3 regions of the Neorhizobium sp. CSC1952 genome follow, and region 1 is predicted to be linked to each of the others. Evidence: predicted binding sites of a transcription regulator. Region 1 holds the regulator's gene; each other region holds the start of a gene.

What was found. The regulator PhoB, encoded in region 1, activates phosphate uptake and scavenging genes when phosphate is short. The targets are predictions, from matches to a motif close to TGTCATNNANCTGTCAT.
Region 2: QTA58_RS01290 (esterase-like activity of phytase family protein) is a predicted target of PhoB. The motif match lies at 2,659-2,675, and genes of this name have one in related genera.
Region 3: phnC (phosphonate ABC transporter ATP-binding protein) is a predicted target of PhoB. The motif match lies at 2,137-2,153, and genes of this name have one in related genera.

The regions. Positions count from the first base shown of each region.
Region 1 is NZ_CP128416.1:1,065,896-1,070,911, reverse strand. Features, by position in the region: gene pstA (phosphate ABC transporter permease PstA) at 1-347, shown strand, start outside; gene pstB (phosphate ABC transporter ATP-binding protein PstB) at 362-1,177, shown strand; gene phoU (phosphate signaling complex protein PhoU) at 1,221-1,934, shown strand; gene phoB (phosphate regulon transcriptional regulator PhoB) at 1,977-2,660, shown strand; gene QTA58_RS05535 (PACE efflux transporter) at 2,680-3,114, opposite strand; gene QTA58_RS05530 (GcrA family cell cycle regulator) at 3,468-4,001, opposite strand; gene QTA58_RS05525 (aspartate aminotransferase family protein) at 4,410-5,016, shown strand, end outside.
Region 2 is NZ_CP128416.1:248,802-253,817, forward strand. Features, by position in the region: gene QTA58_RS01270 (hypothetical protein) at 1-225, opposite strand, end outside; gene QTA58_RS01275 (DUF2891 domain-containing protein) at 304-1,308, shown strand; gene QTA58_RS01280 (DUF2000 family protein) at 1,319-1,726, opposite strand; gene QTA58_RS01285 (AraC family transcriptional regulator) at 1,725-2,633, shown strand; gene QTA58_RS01290 (esterase-like activity of phytase family protein) at 2,762-4,120, shown strand; gene QTA58_RS01295 (hypothetical protein) at 4,191-4,442, opposite strand; gene ppx (exopolyphosphatase) at 4,754-5,016, opposite strand, start outside.
Region 3 is NZ_CP128416.1:1,393,108-1,398,123, reverse strand. Features, by position in the region: gene phnE (phosphonate ABC transporter, permease protein PhnE) at 1-175, opposite strand, end outside; gene phnD (phosphonate ABC transporter substrate-binding protein) at 251-1,162, opposite strand; gene phnC (phosphonate ABC transporter ATP-binding protein) at 1,230-2,075, opposite strand; gene QTA58_RS07215 (DapH/DapD/GlmU-related protein) at 2,191-2,808, opposite strand; gene phnL (phosphonate C-P lyase system protein PhnL) at 2,805-3,515, opposite strand; gene phnK (phosphonate C-P lyase system protein PhnK) at 3,529-4,305, opposite strand; gene QTA58_RS07200 (alpha-D-ribose 1-methylphosphonate 5-phosphate C-P-lyase PhnJ) at 4,535-5,016, opposite strand, start outside.

The DNA.
Region 1 (5,016 bases):
CGGCCGCCCTCGGCCTCGGCGCCTCCAAGATGCAGACGATCTTCCATCACGTCCTGCCGCTTGCCATGCCGGGCATCCTGACCGGGACCATCATCGGTCTCGCCCACGCGCTCGGCGAAACCGCACCGCTGCTTTTGATCGGCATGGTCGCCTTCGTGGCCAACTATCCGACCACGCCGCTCGATCCCTCGACGGCGCTGCCGGTGCAGATCTACATGTGGGCGAACGAAGCCGAGCGCGCGTTCGTCGAGCGTACCTCGGGAGCGATCATCATCCTGCTCCTGTTCCTCATCGTAATGAACGTTGGCGCAATTCTCTTGCGGCGGCGCTTTGAGCGTCGCTGGTAGAAGGAGTAGATACGATGAACATGATGTCGGAAGCAGCAGTTGAAAAGGCGCTGGACCAGAAGATGAGTGATGTTTCGCATAAGATGATCGGCAAGGACGTGTCCGTGTATTACGGCGAGAAGCGAGCGCTTTTCGACGTGAACCTCAACGTCCGCGAAAACACCGTGACGGCTCTTATCGGTCCCTCTGGCTGCGGCAAGTCCACCTTCCTGCGCTGCCTCAACCGCATGAACGACACGATCGAGAATTGCCGCGTCACCGGCAAGATCACCCTCGATACGGACGATATCTACGATCCGCAGATCGATGTCGTCGAACTGCGCGCCCGCGTCGGCATGGTCTTCCAGAAGCCGAACCCGTTCCCGAAGTCGATCTACGAGAACATCGCCTACGGCCCGCGCATCCACGGGCTGGCCAGGAACAAAGCCGACATGGACCAGATCGTCGAGGCGAGCCTCCAGCGCGCCGGCCTGTGGACGGAAGTCAAGGACCGCCTGCATGAATCCGGCACCGGCCTTTCGGGCGGCCAGCAGCAGCGCCTCTGCATCGCCCGCGCGGTCGCCGTATCGCCGGAAGTCATCCTCATGGACGAACCCTGCTCGGCGCTCGACCCGATCGCGACCGCCAAGGTCGAGGAGCTCATCCACGAGCTGCGCGCCAACTACACGATCGTCATCGTGACGCACTCGATGCAGCAGGCCGCCCGTGTGTCCCAGCGCACCGCCATGTTCCACCTCGGCCAGCTGGTCGAGGAGAACGACACGGACAAGATGTTCACCAACCCGGACGACCAGCGCACCCAGGATTACATCATGGGCCGTTTCGGCTGATCGGCCGGCTGTGCCGCCTGACATCAATTTCGAGGATTAGAAGATGGCATCGACCCATATCCTGTCGGCCTACGACGACGAACTGAAATATCTGAGCCGCCGCATTTCCGAAATGGGCGGTCTTGCCGAGCAGATGTGCTCGGACGCCGTACGCGCGCTTGTGAATTCCGACTCGGCGCTTGCCCAGAAGGTCATCTCCGACGACGTGATCCTGGATCACGCCGAGCGCGAGATCCAGGACAAGGCGATCGTCACGATCGCCAAGCGCCAGCCGATGGCGTCCGACCTGCGCGAGATCGTCGGCACCTTGCGCATCGCCGGCGATCTGGAACGCGTCGGCGATCTCGGCAAGAACACCGCCAAGCGGGTCATCGCGGTTCAGGGCACCGGCGTGCCGCGCAAGCTTGCCCGCGGCATCGAGCACCTTTCCGATCTCGCGCTCGTGCAGCTCAAGGAAGTGCTCGACGTCTATGCGAGCCGGTCCGCCGAGAAGGCGGAAGCGATCCGCATCCGCGACGAGGAAATCGACGCGATGTACACGTCCCTGTTCCGCGAGCTCCTCACCTACATGATGGAGGATCCGCGCAATATCACCACCTGCACGCATCTGCTGTTCTGCGCCAAGAACATCGAGCGGATCGGCGACCACGCCACCAACATCGCCGAGACGATCTACTACATGACGACGGGTGCCCAGCCGGAAGGCGAGCGTCCGAAGGACGATACGTCGAACACGCTCGGCGCCGTTACCGAGTAAAAACGGCACCGAATGACGGAATGCTGACGGAGCAGGGTGAGAATGCTGCCAAAAATCGCTGTCGTGGAGGATGAGGAAGCGCTGAGCGTGCTTCTTCGCTACAATCTCGAAGCCGAAGGTTATGACGTCGAGACGATCCTGCGGGGGGACGAGGCCGAGATAAGGCTTCAGGAGCGCACGCCGGATCTTCTGATCCTCGACTGGATGCTGCCCGGCGTTTCCGGCATCGAACTCTGCCGGCGCCTGCGCATGCGCCCGGAAACCGAGCGCCTGCCGATCATCATGCTGACGGCCCGCGGCGAGGAGAGCGAGCGTGTCCGCGGCCTGGCCACGGGTGCGGACGACTATGTGGTCAAGCCCTTCTCGACGCCGGAGCTTATGGCCCGCGTCAAGGCGATGCTGCGGCGGGCGCGCCCGGAAGTGCTCTCCAGCGTTCTGCGCTGCGGCGACATCGAGCTCGACCGCGAGACCCACCGCGTGCATCGCAAGAGCCGTGAGGTCCGCCTCGGCCCGACGGAATTCCGCCTGCTGGAGTTCCTGATGGCATCGCCCGGCCGCGTCTTCTCCCGTTCGCAGCTCCTGGACGGCGTCTGGGGCCACGACATCTACGTGGACGAGCGCACAGTCGACGTGCATGTGGGGCGCCTGCGCAAGGCGTTGAATTTCTCCAACATGCAGGATGTCATCCGCACCGTCCGCGGTGCGGGTTATTCGATGGAATCCTGATCGCTGGAAGAGGCGCGCGTCATCGCGCCTCAGCCTCCTGCCATTCCGGCAGCGGAAACAGCCGGTCGTAGGCCCAGTTGAAGGCGAAGGCATAGAAGACGTAGAAGACGGCAAAAGCCACGTCCATGACCAGCGCTTCCCACAGGCTGATATCGAGATACCAGGCGACGAAGGGCAGAAGCACGATCAGCAGGCCTACCTCGAAAAGGATGGCATGGCCGACGCGGATTGCCGGCGTTTTCTGCGTGCCGCCGGTCAGCCGCCGCATCAGATGGTCGAAACCGAGATTGTAGAGATAGTTCCAGCCGGTCGCGATCGTCGCACCGCCGATTGCGATGACGCCGATGTCGGAGAGCGGTTTGCCGAAGGCAAGCGCCCCGAGCGGCGTGACGATGAGAAGCGCGATGACTTCGAAGCTGATGGCGTGGCGGATACGGTCGCGGGTCGAGCGCATGATATTCCCCGGTGGGTTCGTTCCGGGTCGTCCCGGAGTTTTGGCCCGATATTGGGGGAGGTCGTCCTCGCATCCTTGAGATAGGTGCTTTCGCACTGCTCGGCAAGCCGCGGCAGGGCATAGCTGCCATGCACACGAAAAAAGCGGGCCTCGAAGCCCGCTTCAGCTTGATGACAAATCTTGCGTCTCGCTCGGCGTCATCCTCGGCCTTGTGCCGAGGATCTGTAAACATCGATGGTTTGCAGATGCTCGGGACAGGCCTGAGCAAGACGATCAGAGATTTTCGAACCTTTGTCGGCAGTCTGAAGCGATCTCGAAGCCCGCTTTCAATTCATTCTCGTGCCGCGTTCGTGTCAGGCCCGGGCACTCGCCCTGCGGCGGTCGTGAACCGGCTGATAGGCAAGCCGCGTGTGATAGCCGCAATAGGGCGAATTGTCCGGGGAGTCGCAGCCGCAGAAGTGGAAATCTTCCTTGAGCGGATCGCCGACCGGCCACTTGCAGGTGCGCTCGGTGAGTTCCGTCAGGGCGAGGCGACGGGAGATCGGCACCACCACATTGGCGGCCGGACGATATTCCATCTCCTCGAAAGCCTCGACTTCGATCTCTTCCTTGAGAAGAGTTGCGCCGACCGCGCGGGCGACGGTCCGGGTGGCGACGCGCGACGCATAGTTCGGAGCCCGGGGCGCCGATGTGGTCCGCTTGGCGGCCGAACGGCCCGTGGCCACCGTGCCGCCGGCTTTCGCCCGGCCCGGCAGGCTGAGGCGGTGCACCTTGCCGATCACGGCATTGCGGCTCACGCCTCCGAGCTGTGCGGCGATCTGGCTGGCGCTCAAGCCTTCCGACCACAATCTCTTCAGTTTTTCGACGCGCTCGTCTGTCCAGTTCATGCCCGTTCTCCGCCTTTGGACGTTGCAGGCATGCAGAATCCTTCCACCTTTGCTGCAGACATCATTCCGCAACACCCACTACATCTATGCTTGAGGTGACTAGTTCCGCCGCATGCAGTCTAGTAATTGACGATTAACCTAGTGTGAGGCTGACTCCGTGGCAAGAGTCGGGAGAATCTGCAGGAATCGATTTCTTGGTTTTCCCCAACTTGCTGTTGGAGAGAGTCATTTTTGTCACATATGCAGGCGCCTGCCTGTTTCTTTAGCAAAGCCGGCTAAGGTGCCGGGCTTTGTTGACATTCGGGCCCTAAACCCCGATAGTGCCCCCGCCGCCCCATTGGGCGGCATTTTTGATTTTTCCGGCCGTTTTGGCCGGTCTTTCGGACTGCCTAGAGGAGTGATGTCGCCATGGCTGAAGCCGCGCTTTTCGACACCTTTGCCCGGGCCCCGTTGCGCTTCGAACGCGGCGAGGGCGTATGGCTCGTGACGGAAAGCGGCGAGCGATATCTCGATTTCGGATCGGGCGTCGCGGTCAACTCGCTCGGCCATGCCCATCCCCATCTCGTCGAGGCGCTGAAGGCTCAGGCCGAGAAGGTCTGGCACACCTCCAATCTCTATGAAGTGCCGGGCCAGGAGACCCTGTCGCGTCGCCTCGCCGAGAAATCCTTCGCGGACAAGGTGTTCTTCACGAATTCCGGTGCGGAGGCGCTGGAATGCGCCATCAAGACGGCCCGCCGGTACCAGTATGTGAAGGGCCATCCGGAACGTTTCCATATCGTGACCTTCGAAGGGGCCTTCCACGGCCGCACGCTTGCGACCATCGCCGCCGGCGGTCAGGCGAAGTATCTGGAAGGCTTCGGGCCGAAGGTCGAAGGGTTCGACCAGGTGCCTTTCGGCGATCTGGAAGCTTTGAAAGCCGTCGTCACGGAAAAGACGGCTGCTATTCTCATCGAGCCGATCCAGGGCGAGGGCGGTATCCGTCCGGTTCCGAAGGAATTCCTGCAGGCGCTGCGCA
Region 2 (5,016 bases), 820 kb from region 1:
GATATCTTCCAGCTCGGGATATTTTTCGCGCAACTTCTGAAACGCAGCAACCAGCCCCTCCTTTGGTTTCTCCGCCTCGGGGCCGGGCTTGAGTTCGGGCGTAGACAGAGCGTCATTCAAAATACGCTCCGCCTCGGCTTCCGTAGTGGTGCCGTTCTCCTCCGCGAGCACTTCCAGCGCCCGGCTCGCCTCATCGGAAAGGTTTCTTATGGTGATGGCGTTCATCGTGTCACCCTCCGATCTCATTCTGCTCGCGGATATGATATTCGTTCATCCCTTGCTTTTCAACGAGAGCCCTTCCTGATGCCGCATACCCTCACCGCCGAGACGGCCCAGCATTTCGCCACGATCGCGCTCGGGCATGTGAGGCGGGAGTATCCGAACAAGCCGGCCAATGCCTTCGCCGGACCTGAGGACGCCAGGACCCCGAGCCAGCTTTTCCCGATCTTCCACGGCAGCCTCGACTGGCATTCCTGTGTCCACGGCTACTGGATGATGGCACACATCCTCCGGAAATTTCCGGACATCCCGGCCGCAGAAGACATCCGCGCCCTGTTTAACGAGATGCTGGTGCCGGAAAAGGTCGAGGGCGAGTGCTCCACCATGGCGCATCCGCTCGCCCGCGGTTTCGAGCGCCCCTATGGCTGGGGCTGGCTGCTGAAGCTTTCGGCCGAACTTTCGCTGCTCGACGACCGGCGGTGGTTCCGGAACCTGAAGCCTCTTTCCGATGTCTTCGTGCAGAGGTTCACCGATTTCCTGCCGATCGCCACCTATCCGGTACGGGTCGGCACGCATTTCAACACCGCTTTCGCAATGCGGCTCGCGGCCGACTATGCCGAGAGCGTGGAGGACGCGGCGCTCGGCCAACTTCTTCGGGAGACGGCGCTTGGCTGGTACGGTCAGGACGAGGCCTGCCCGGCCTGGGGCGAGCCCTCCGGCGACGATTTCCTGTCCTCCGCACTCGTCGAGGCCGAATGCATGCGGCGGCTGATGCCGCGGCAGGATTTTCTGCCGTGGTTCGATCGTTTCCTGCCGGAGATCGAGGCCCGAAAACCCGCCACCCTCTTCTCGCCGGCCTCCGTCTCCGATCGTTCGGACGGCAAGATCGCCCATCTCGACGGGCTCAACCTCTCCCGCGCCTGGTGCTGGCGTTCGCTCGCCAGGGCTCTGCCGGAAGGCGACCCGCGCCGGCCGATCATGGAGAAGGCGGCCGGGGAGCATCTCGCCGGCGCCCTCCCCCATGTCGCGGGCGACTATATGGGCGAACACTGGCTCGCCAGCTTCGCGACATTGGCGCTCGAAGCGTGAGGACACTGCCCTAGGCGTGCATCCTCGCACCCCTGGTGATCTTGTCGACGATCTTCTTATCGGCCCTCAGCGCGATGCCGACCAGCTTCGCATCGTCGGGCGAGAACCGGGAAAAGACTTCGCGGTTGGCCGCGTCGTGGCCGGTCGCGAACATTTCCTCGACATAGGCGGAGGTCGTCACCTCGCGTTCCAGCGCGCGGCGGTGAATGGTCCTGAGCGTCTCCTGGTCGGCGGACAGCACCACGACCGGCTGGACGCTCAGCGGATTGTAGACATTCCCCGCCGCATCCCGGTATGGTTCGCCGATGATCGCAGGGCTTTGGGCGACGACGCCGCTCATCAGGAATGCGGTCACGTTGAGCCCTTGCCAGGGGGCGAGGTCATCGCGAAGCACGATCGCGATCTTGGTATCGAACATGAAGAGAAACTCCGTCGAGGGCTATGCCCGGGATTATGCAGACCCGAACGAGATAGCCGCCGCGGATGCGGGCCGTCTTGAACGATCGTGCGAAGGGGCGGAGAAGCCGGACGGCATCGTCGAGGCCCCTTCCTCGCGCGGCATCGAGCGGATCGAGGCGCGGTTCCACGGCAACGGCTTTTCGCCGCACCGGCACGATACCTATGCGCTGGGGCTCACGCTTTCCGGCGTGCAGACCTTTCACTATCGGGGCGCCGCGCGCGCCAGCCTGCCCGGCAACGTCATCGTGCTGCATCCAGACGAGGTGCATGACGGCGCCGCCGGCACGGACGACGGCCTGCGCTACCGCATGCTCTACCTGCCGCCGGAGCGGCTGATCGAAGCGGCGGCAGGTAGAGGGGGCCTGCCCTTCGTGCCCAATCCGGTGATCTCGGACGCCGAGTTCCGCCAATGTCTTGCCGAAGCGCTCGACGATCTCGACGCCGAACCGCAGGAACTGCTGCTCGACGACCTGGTCGTGCGGCTTTCGGCAGGCCTCTGGCGCCATGCGGACGCCCGGAAGGCCGATGCGGGAACGCCGCCTGCGCAAGCCGCGGTTCTGCGCTGCCGGGACCACCTGCGGGAAAACTGCGACCGGACGGTTTCTTCCGAAGAACTCGAAGAGATCAGCGGCTTCGACCGCTATACGACCGCGCGGCAGTTCCGCCGCCTTCTCGGCACGAGCCCGCACCGCTACCTCGTCATGCGGCGGCTCGACCGCGCGAAGGCCCTGCTGTCGCGGGGCGGCAGCCTGGCGGATGCGGCGGCCGATGCCGGCTTTGCCGACCAGGCCCACTTCACCCGCCATTTCAAGAAGACGTTCGGCATGACGCCCGGCCGCTGGCAGGCGCTGCAGAGAAGCGCCTAAAACTCTCAAACGCCTGTAAAAATCCGGTCATCAAAGCTTCATCGAAGCTTCAAGGTTCCATCACCTCACCGTCACGCAGGCACCTTAACCGATTGGCGTCTTCGACACGCCAACCAACAGGTGCTTCCATGACCCGACTTCTGCTCGCCACCGTTGCGCTCGCCGCGCTGATCGGCGGCTCCGCTTCCGCCGACGACAAGGTCTTTCCGGCCAGGCTCGCCGGCCAGGCCATCCTGCCGGCCAACACCGTCGTGCCGGCGCCGGCCGATGCGCCCGCCTTCCTGAAGACGTCCGGCAAATTCACCACGTCCGACCGCAAGCGCACCGAAGCGCTCGGCACGCTGCCCGGCAAGGACGGGGCGCGCGTCACCGACGTCAAGCTGCCGCTCGACGGCCAGCCGGTCCAGGGTTTCTCCGGCATCAAGACCATGCCCGACGGCACGTTCTGGACGCTGTCGGACAACGGCTTCGGCTCGAAGGCGACTTCTTCCGACTCCATGCTCTTCCTGCACCAGATGAAGTTCGACTGGACGACCAACAAGGCGGAGATGGTCAAGCACGTCTTCCTGTCCGACCCGAACAAGGTCGCGCCCTTCCCGATCGCCATGGAAGGTTCGGACACCCGTTACCTCACCGGCGCCGATTTCGACATCGAATCCATCCAGCCCGTCGCCGACGGTTTCTGGCTCGGCGACGAGTTCGGGCCCTACCTGCTCAAGGTCGATAACGAGGGCCGCCTGACCGACGTCATCCCGACCATGGTCGACGGCAAGCCGGTCACCTCCCCCGACAACCCGCTCATCCAGCTTCCCGGCAACCCGGTTTCGAAGATGCCGGCCTTCAACGTGAAGCGCTCGGGCGGCTATGAGGGGCTTGCCATGTCGAAGGACGGCTCCAGGCTTTACGGTCTCCTGGAAGGCCCGCTTTACAAGGAGGACGGCCAGGTGGAGCAGGCCGACGGCCTGACCGCGCTGCGCGTCATCGAATTCGACGTCGCCGCCAAGACCTGGACCGGCCGCTCCTGGCTCTATCCGCTCTCCAAGGGCGGCGAGGCGATCGGCGACTTCAACATGATCGACGCCACCACCGCCCTCGTCATCGAGCGCGACAACGGGGCCGGCACCGCCGACAAGGCCTGTGCCGATCCGGCGAAGCCCGAGCCGACCTGCTTCAACGCGCCCGCCAGGCACAAGCGCGTCTACAAGATCGAGATGAACGACGCCAATGCCGGCAAGGCGGTCCGCAAGATCGGCTACATCGATCTCATGAACATCCAGGACCCGGACAACAGGAAGAAGGCCGGCAATGTGGCGGGCGTCTACAACATGCCCTTCGTGACGATCGAGAACGTCGACGTGGTCGACGCCACGCACCTCGTCATCGGCAACGACAACAACCTGCCCTTCTCCGCCGGCCGCGCCGTCGACAAGGCCGACAACAACGAGTTCAGCCTGATCGAAGCCGCCGAGTTCCTGGCTGCGAAGTAGGCCATAAAACGAAAGAGCGTCCGGCGGAAACCGGACGCTCTTTTCCGTTCATGCCCTTTCCGGTCCGGCGTCAGTTCGCGACGGAAGAGGTCCTGCGGCTGACGAGCTTCAGGCTGCGGTCCGGCTGAATGATATAGGTCTCGTTGTAGAGCTGGCCGTTGGCGCGGAACTGATGCGGCACGGGGCTGCCGACCGGGGCTTTTTCCAGCCGTGTCGCCGGCTGTCCGCCATAGGTGATGCTGCCCGGGATCGGCTCCAGGGCGAAGGCCGAAGAACCGCCTGCAACGGCGGTGAGAAGGGCGATTGCGACTATCTTTTTCATGTCCATGTTTCCTTCTTTGCTTTACGCCGGCTTCTTGGAAGACCTCGGTGGCCAACCGGCATGCATCACAAATCGGAACTGGGCCGCGGATTTATTACCGCCGAAAAACTAATCGCTTTATGCAGTAAAAGACAACAATCACGATCGGATCACGCCCGGCTCACGCATCGTGCGATATCAATGGGTTAAATGACGCGGCCATCTCCGCGGAACCCGGCCTGCTCTTTTTTCAAGAGTGGTCACATGTTTTTTACGGTCCCGCCGAGCCGCCCGTAAAGCTAAAAAAAGCGGCAGCCGGACCTCCCGAAAATCTACTCGAACCGGAACGCCAGTCGCTTGCCGGTGAGCCTTGCGAGCTGCTGCAGGCGGCCATCCAGCCGTTCGCCGGCGAAATCGCGGTAGGCATGCGGCACCACGAATTCCAGATCGAGATCGGGGTCGGACGACGGGCGGAAGGTCAGGTTGTGGACGACGCCGGGCATGGAGGCCGAGAAGAGGTAGACGACGCGCAGCAGGCCGCCGAGAAGCTTGGCGAGATCGAGCAGACGCGGCGTGGCGATGGTGGCGAGCGGGC
Region 3 (5,016 bases), 330 kb from region 1:
CGGAATTGGCGCTGTTGGCAAAATCGAGCGAGGCGCCGAGCACGATCAGGAAGACCGCGATCGAGACGAGGGTATAGATGCGCCGGGTGCGCACCTGGCTCTGGTAATGGTCGAGGATGGTGCGGGAGCTTCCTGTGAGCCCGCTCGGATGGTCGGCTCCGGCCACGTGCGCCATGGGGGCTTCCTTGCTTCCTTATTAAGCGAGCGGCGGCACCGTCAGATGCCGCCGCAGGATTGATGAGGCTTGAGATCAGCCGCCGATGACCGACTTACGGGCGTCGATGATCGTCTGGTAGAAGCTCTGGTCGACCGGTGCCCAGTCGACATAGCCGCCGCCCGTGAAGTTGTCGAAGCAGGTCTTGTCCGTCTTCGGCAGTTCGGCGAAATAGGCGGTGACCTTCTTCTGGACGTCGGCCGGCAGCTTCTGGGAAACCATCAGCGGGCCGTTCGGGATCAGCGGCGACTTCCAGACTTCGACGATGTCGTCCATGTCGAGCAGGCCCTTGGAGACCATGATGTGCAGGTTGCCGGAGGAGTAGCCCTGCGACCAGTCGCCGGTGCCGGAGCCGAACGTGGTGCCGACGTCGAACTTCTTGTCGAGAACGCCGAGAACGAGGTTTTCATGGCCGCCGCCGAAGTCGGACGAAGCGAAATACTGTTTGACCGGCATGCCGATGTCCTTCGGCAGCGAAACGTTCGGAACGAGGTAGCCGGAGGTGGAGTCCGGATCGGCGAAGCCGAGCTTCTTGCCCTTGGCGTCGGCGAGCGTCTTGATGCCCGAGTCCTTGCGGGCGACCATGATCGAGTAGTAGCCGGTCGAACCGTCGGCCTGCTTGGTGGTCAGGACGGGGGTGACGGCGTTCGGATCCTTGAGGTAGATCGAAGCATAGGAGGAAGCGCCCATGACGGCGAGGTCGATCGTGCCGCCGAGCAGGCCCTGGATGACGCCGTTGTAGTTCGGCGACGGGAAGAGCTGGACTTCGGAAACGCCGGTGGCCTTGATGAGGCCGGGCTTGACGCACTCGGTGCGGCGAACCTGGTCGGCTTCGTTTTCGCCGCCGTCGAGACCGATGCGCAGGACCTTGACGTCCTGGGCGGCAGCGTTGCCGGCGAGAGCAGCGACAGCGATCGTCGCCATCAGGATCTTGCGGAATGCAGACATGGAAGTCTCCTTTAGTGACATGGTTTTGTCGGTGTTACGGCCGTCGTCCCCCTCGGCCGTAAAGGGGTCAGCGCGCGACGGCTGCTTCGGCCATCGCGCCGGAAAGAACGACATCGGGGCGTTTCGTCGAGGCGAGGCTGGTCGATGTCATGGACTCGTCGATACCGGCTCCGTCCCTGTCGGAGCCGTAGATTTCGCGGACCGCCGCCGCATCGAGCGCCTGCGGCGGCCCGTCGAAAACCACGCGGCCGCCGGCCATGCCGATGATGCGCTCGCAATAGCTGCGGGCAGTATCGAGCGTGTGCAGGTTGGTGATGACGGTGATGCCTTCGCGTTCGTTGATGTCCCGCAGCGCATCCATGACGATCTTGGCATTCAGCGGGTCGAGCGAGGCGATCGGCTCGTCGGCGAGCACCATTTTCGGCGCCTGCATGAGGGCGCGGGCGATCGCGACGCGCTGCTGCTGGCCGCCGGAAAGCGTTCCGGCCGGCTGCAGCGCCGTCTGCTCGATACCGAGCCTTTCGAGCGCGGCCATCGCCATGACGCGCTCGTCGCGGCTGAAGATCTTCAGGAGGCTCATCACTGTCGAACGGTGGTTGAGGCGGCCGAGCAGCACATTGGTCATCACGTCGAGACGCGGCACCAGGTTGAACTGCTGGAAGATCATCGCGCAGTCGCGCTGCCAGTTGCGCAGCGAGACGCCCTTCAGCGCCGAGACCTCGACCCCGCCGAAATGGATGGAGCCGGAACTCGGCTCCTGCAGGCGGTTGATCATCCGCAGGAGGGTGGATTTGCCGGCGCCGGAACGGCCGATGACGCCGACCATCTGGCCCTGGGGAATCTCGACGTTCACGGCATTGACCGCGATACGGTCGCCAAAACGGCGGGTGACATTCCTCAGCTCGAACTTCATGCTCTTCTGCCCGTCCAATCCTCTTATACGATTTCGATTAGCGGGGGTTCGTGAAGCCTGAATGTCGGTTTTATGTCGGTATTGTTACAATCCCCTGATGTTCGTAACGGTTATGTTACGACGCATGGCGCGACAGGAATTCCTCCGCCGGAAGAGCCCGGAAATCCTCAAGAGCGGCCCTCAGTTTCCGGTGGTCCCAATCCCACCAGGCGAGCCGGTCCATCGCCTCGCCGACCGCTTTTGTGAAACGCTCGCGGATGAGCTTCGCCGGCACGCCGCCGACGATCGTATAGGGCGCGACGTTCTTCGAGACGACCGCGCCGGCGCCGATCACCGCGCCGTTGCCGACGGTGACGCCCGGCAGCACGGTCGCGCCGTGGCCGATCCAGACGTCGTGGCCGATGACGACGCGATGGTCGCGCCGCCATTCGAAGAAGCTTTGCTCGTCTTCGGCATCGTCCCAATAGTTCGCGGCACGATAGGTGAAATGGTGCAGCGTCGCCCGCCAGGTCGGATGGTTGGTGGCGTTGAGGCGCACGGAAGCGGCCATGTTGACGAACTTGCCGATCGTCGCGCACCAGATCGAACCGTCCTGCATGATGTAGGAATAGTCGCCGATCTCGGCCTCCGAGATGCGGCAGCGCTCGGCGACTTCCGTATAGCGGCCGAGCGTGGAATTGGTGACGCTGGCGCTCGGATGGACGAGCGGCTCGATGCCGAGTTTCTTGCTCACGCTGCAACCGCCTTTCGGGGAGAGAACTGCGACACGTCGAGAACGCGGTCGGCGACGGCCTCGCGCACTTCCTCGTCGTGGAAGATGCCGAGGAGGGCGACGCCCTCGCGCTTCTTTTTCGCGATCATCTCGACGACGACCCGCCGGTTGACGGCGTCGAGCGAAGCGGTCGGCTCGTCGAGAAGCAGGATGCGGTGGCTGGTGATGAAGCCGCGGGCGATGTTGACGCGCTGCTGCTCGCCGCCGGAAAAGGTCGCAGGCGGCAGCGACCAGAGCTCCCGGGGCAGGTTGAGCTTCGCGAGCAATCCGGAGGCTTTTTCCCTTGCCTCCGGAGCCTCGACGCCGTGGGCGACGAGCGGTTCGGCGACCACGTCGAGGGCCGCGACACGCGGCACCGTGCGCAGGAACTGGCTGACATAGCCCATCGTATGCCGGCGCACGTCGAGAATGGTGCGCGGATCGGCACCGGCGATGTCGACCAGCCGGTCCTTGTGGTCCACGAGGATCTGGCCGGCATCGACGGCATAGTTGCCGTAGAGCATTTTCAGGATCGAGCTCTTGCCGATGCCGGAAGGGCCGCCGAGCACGACGCATTCGCCGCTGGCGACGGAGAAGTTCACGTCGTTGACGACCGGCAGCTTGATGCCGTCGCGCAGGTGCATGGTGAAGCTCTTGAAGACTTCCGAGACGACGAGGGGGGTGGCCATGACGATATCTCCCTCAAACCTGCAGGATCGAAGACACGAGAAGCTGGGTATAGGGCTCGCGCGGATCGTCGAGCACCCGGTCGGTGAGCCCGTGCTCGATCACGTGGCCGTCCTTCATCACCATCATCCGGTGCGACAGCAGGCGCGCGACGGCGAGATCGTGGGTGACGACGATCGCCGACAGGCCGAGATCGTTGACGAGGCCGCGCACGAGGTCGAGCAGGCGCGCCTGGACCGAAACGTCGAGGCCGCCGGTAGGCTCGTCCATGAAGACGAGGCGGGGGCCGGTGACGAGATTGCGGGCGATCTGCAGGCGCTGGCGCATACCGCCGGAAAAGGCGCGGGGCTGGTCGTCGATGCGGTCGGTGCCGATCTCGACGCGGGCGAGCCAGTCGCTCGCCGTCTCGCGGATCCTGCCGTAGTGCCGGTCGCCGATCGCCATCAGCCGCTCGCCGACATTGGCGCCGGCCGAAACCGTCATGCGCAGCCCGTCGGCCGGGTTCTGGTGCACGAAGCCCCAGTCGGTGCGCATCAGGAAGCGGCGCTCGGCCTCGCTCATATGGTAGAGGTCGCGGAAATTGCCGTCGCGCATCCGGTACTCGACACTGCCGGCCGTCGGCATGAGCCGCGTGGAAAGGCAGTTGAGCAGCGTCGTCTTGCCCGAACCGGATTCGCCGACGATCGCGAGCACCTCGCCCGGCCACAGTTCGAAGGACACGTCCTTGCAGCCGATGCGGTTGCCGTAGAATTTCGAGACGCCGCTGACCTTGAGGAGGGGGGTGTCGGTCATGGCGTATTGTCCTTGAAGGTCAGTGTGCGGAATTCACCCCCCTCTGTCCTGCCGGACATCTCCCCCTCACGGGGGGAGATCGACAAGGGGCGAGGCCGCAGTCCCAAGTAAGGTTTGGCTTCGCGGTAGGTGGTGTTTTGGAGATGGATCGGGTGGGTGCATCTATCCGATCTCCCCCCTTGAGGGGGAGATGTCCGGCAGGACAGAGGGGGGTAAGCCACATTCGCCATCACTCCGCAGCCTCCCTGCTCGGCGCCAGCATCTCGCCAACATGACCCTCTTCCCGGCGTTCTTCGCAATGGTCCGTATCGGAGCACACGAACATGCGGCCGCCCTTGTCGTCGAGAACGACCTCGTCGAGATAGACGCCGTGGGCGCCGCAGAGCGCGCAGGGCTGTTCGAACGTCTGGATCTCGAACGGATGGTCTTCGAAGTCGAGGCTCACCACTTCGGTATGGGGCGGGACGGCGTAGATGCGCTTTTCGCGGCCGGCGCCGAAGAGCTGCAGCGCCTCCGACATGTGCATTTTCGGATTGTCGAACTTGGGGGTCGGCGAGGGGTCCATCACATAACGGCCGTCGACCTTCACCGGGTAGGCATAGGTGGTGGAGATCCGGCCGTTGCGGGCGATGTCCTCGTAGAGCTTCACGTGCATGAGGCCGTATTCTTCGAGCGCATGCATCTTGCGCGTTTCGGTCTCGCGCGGCTCGA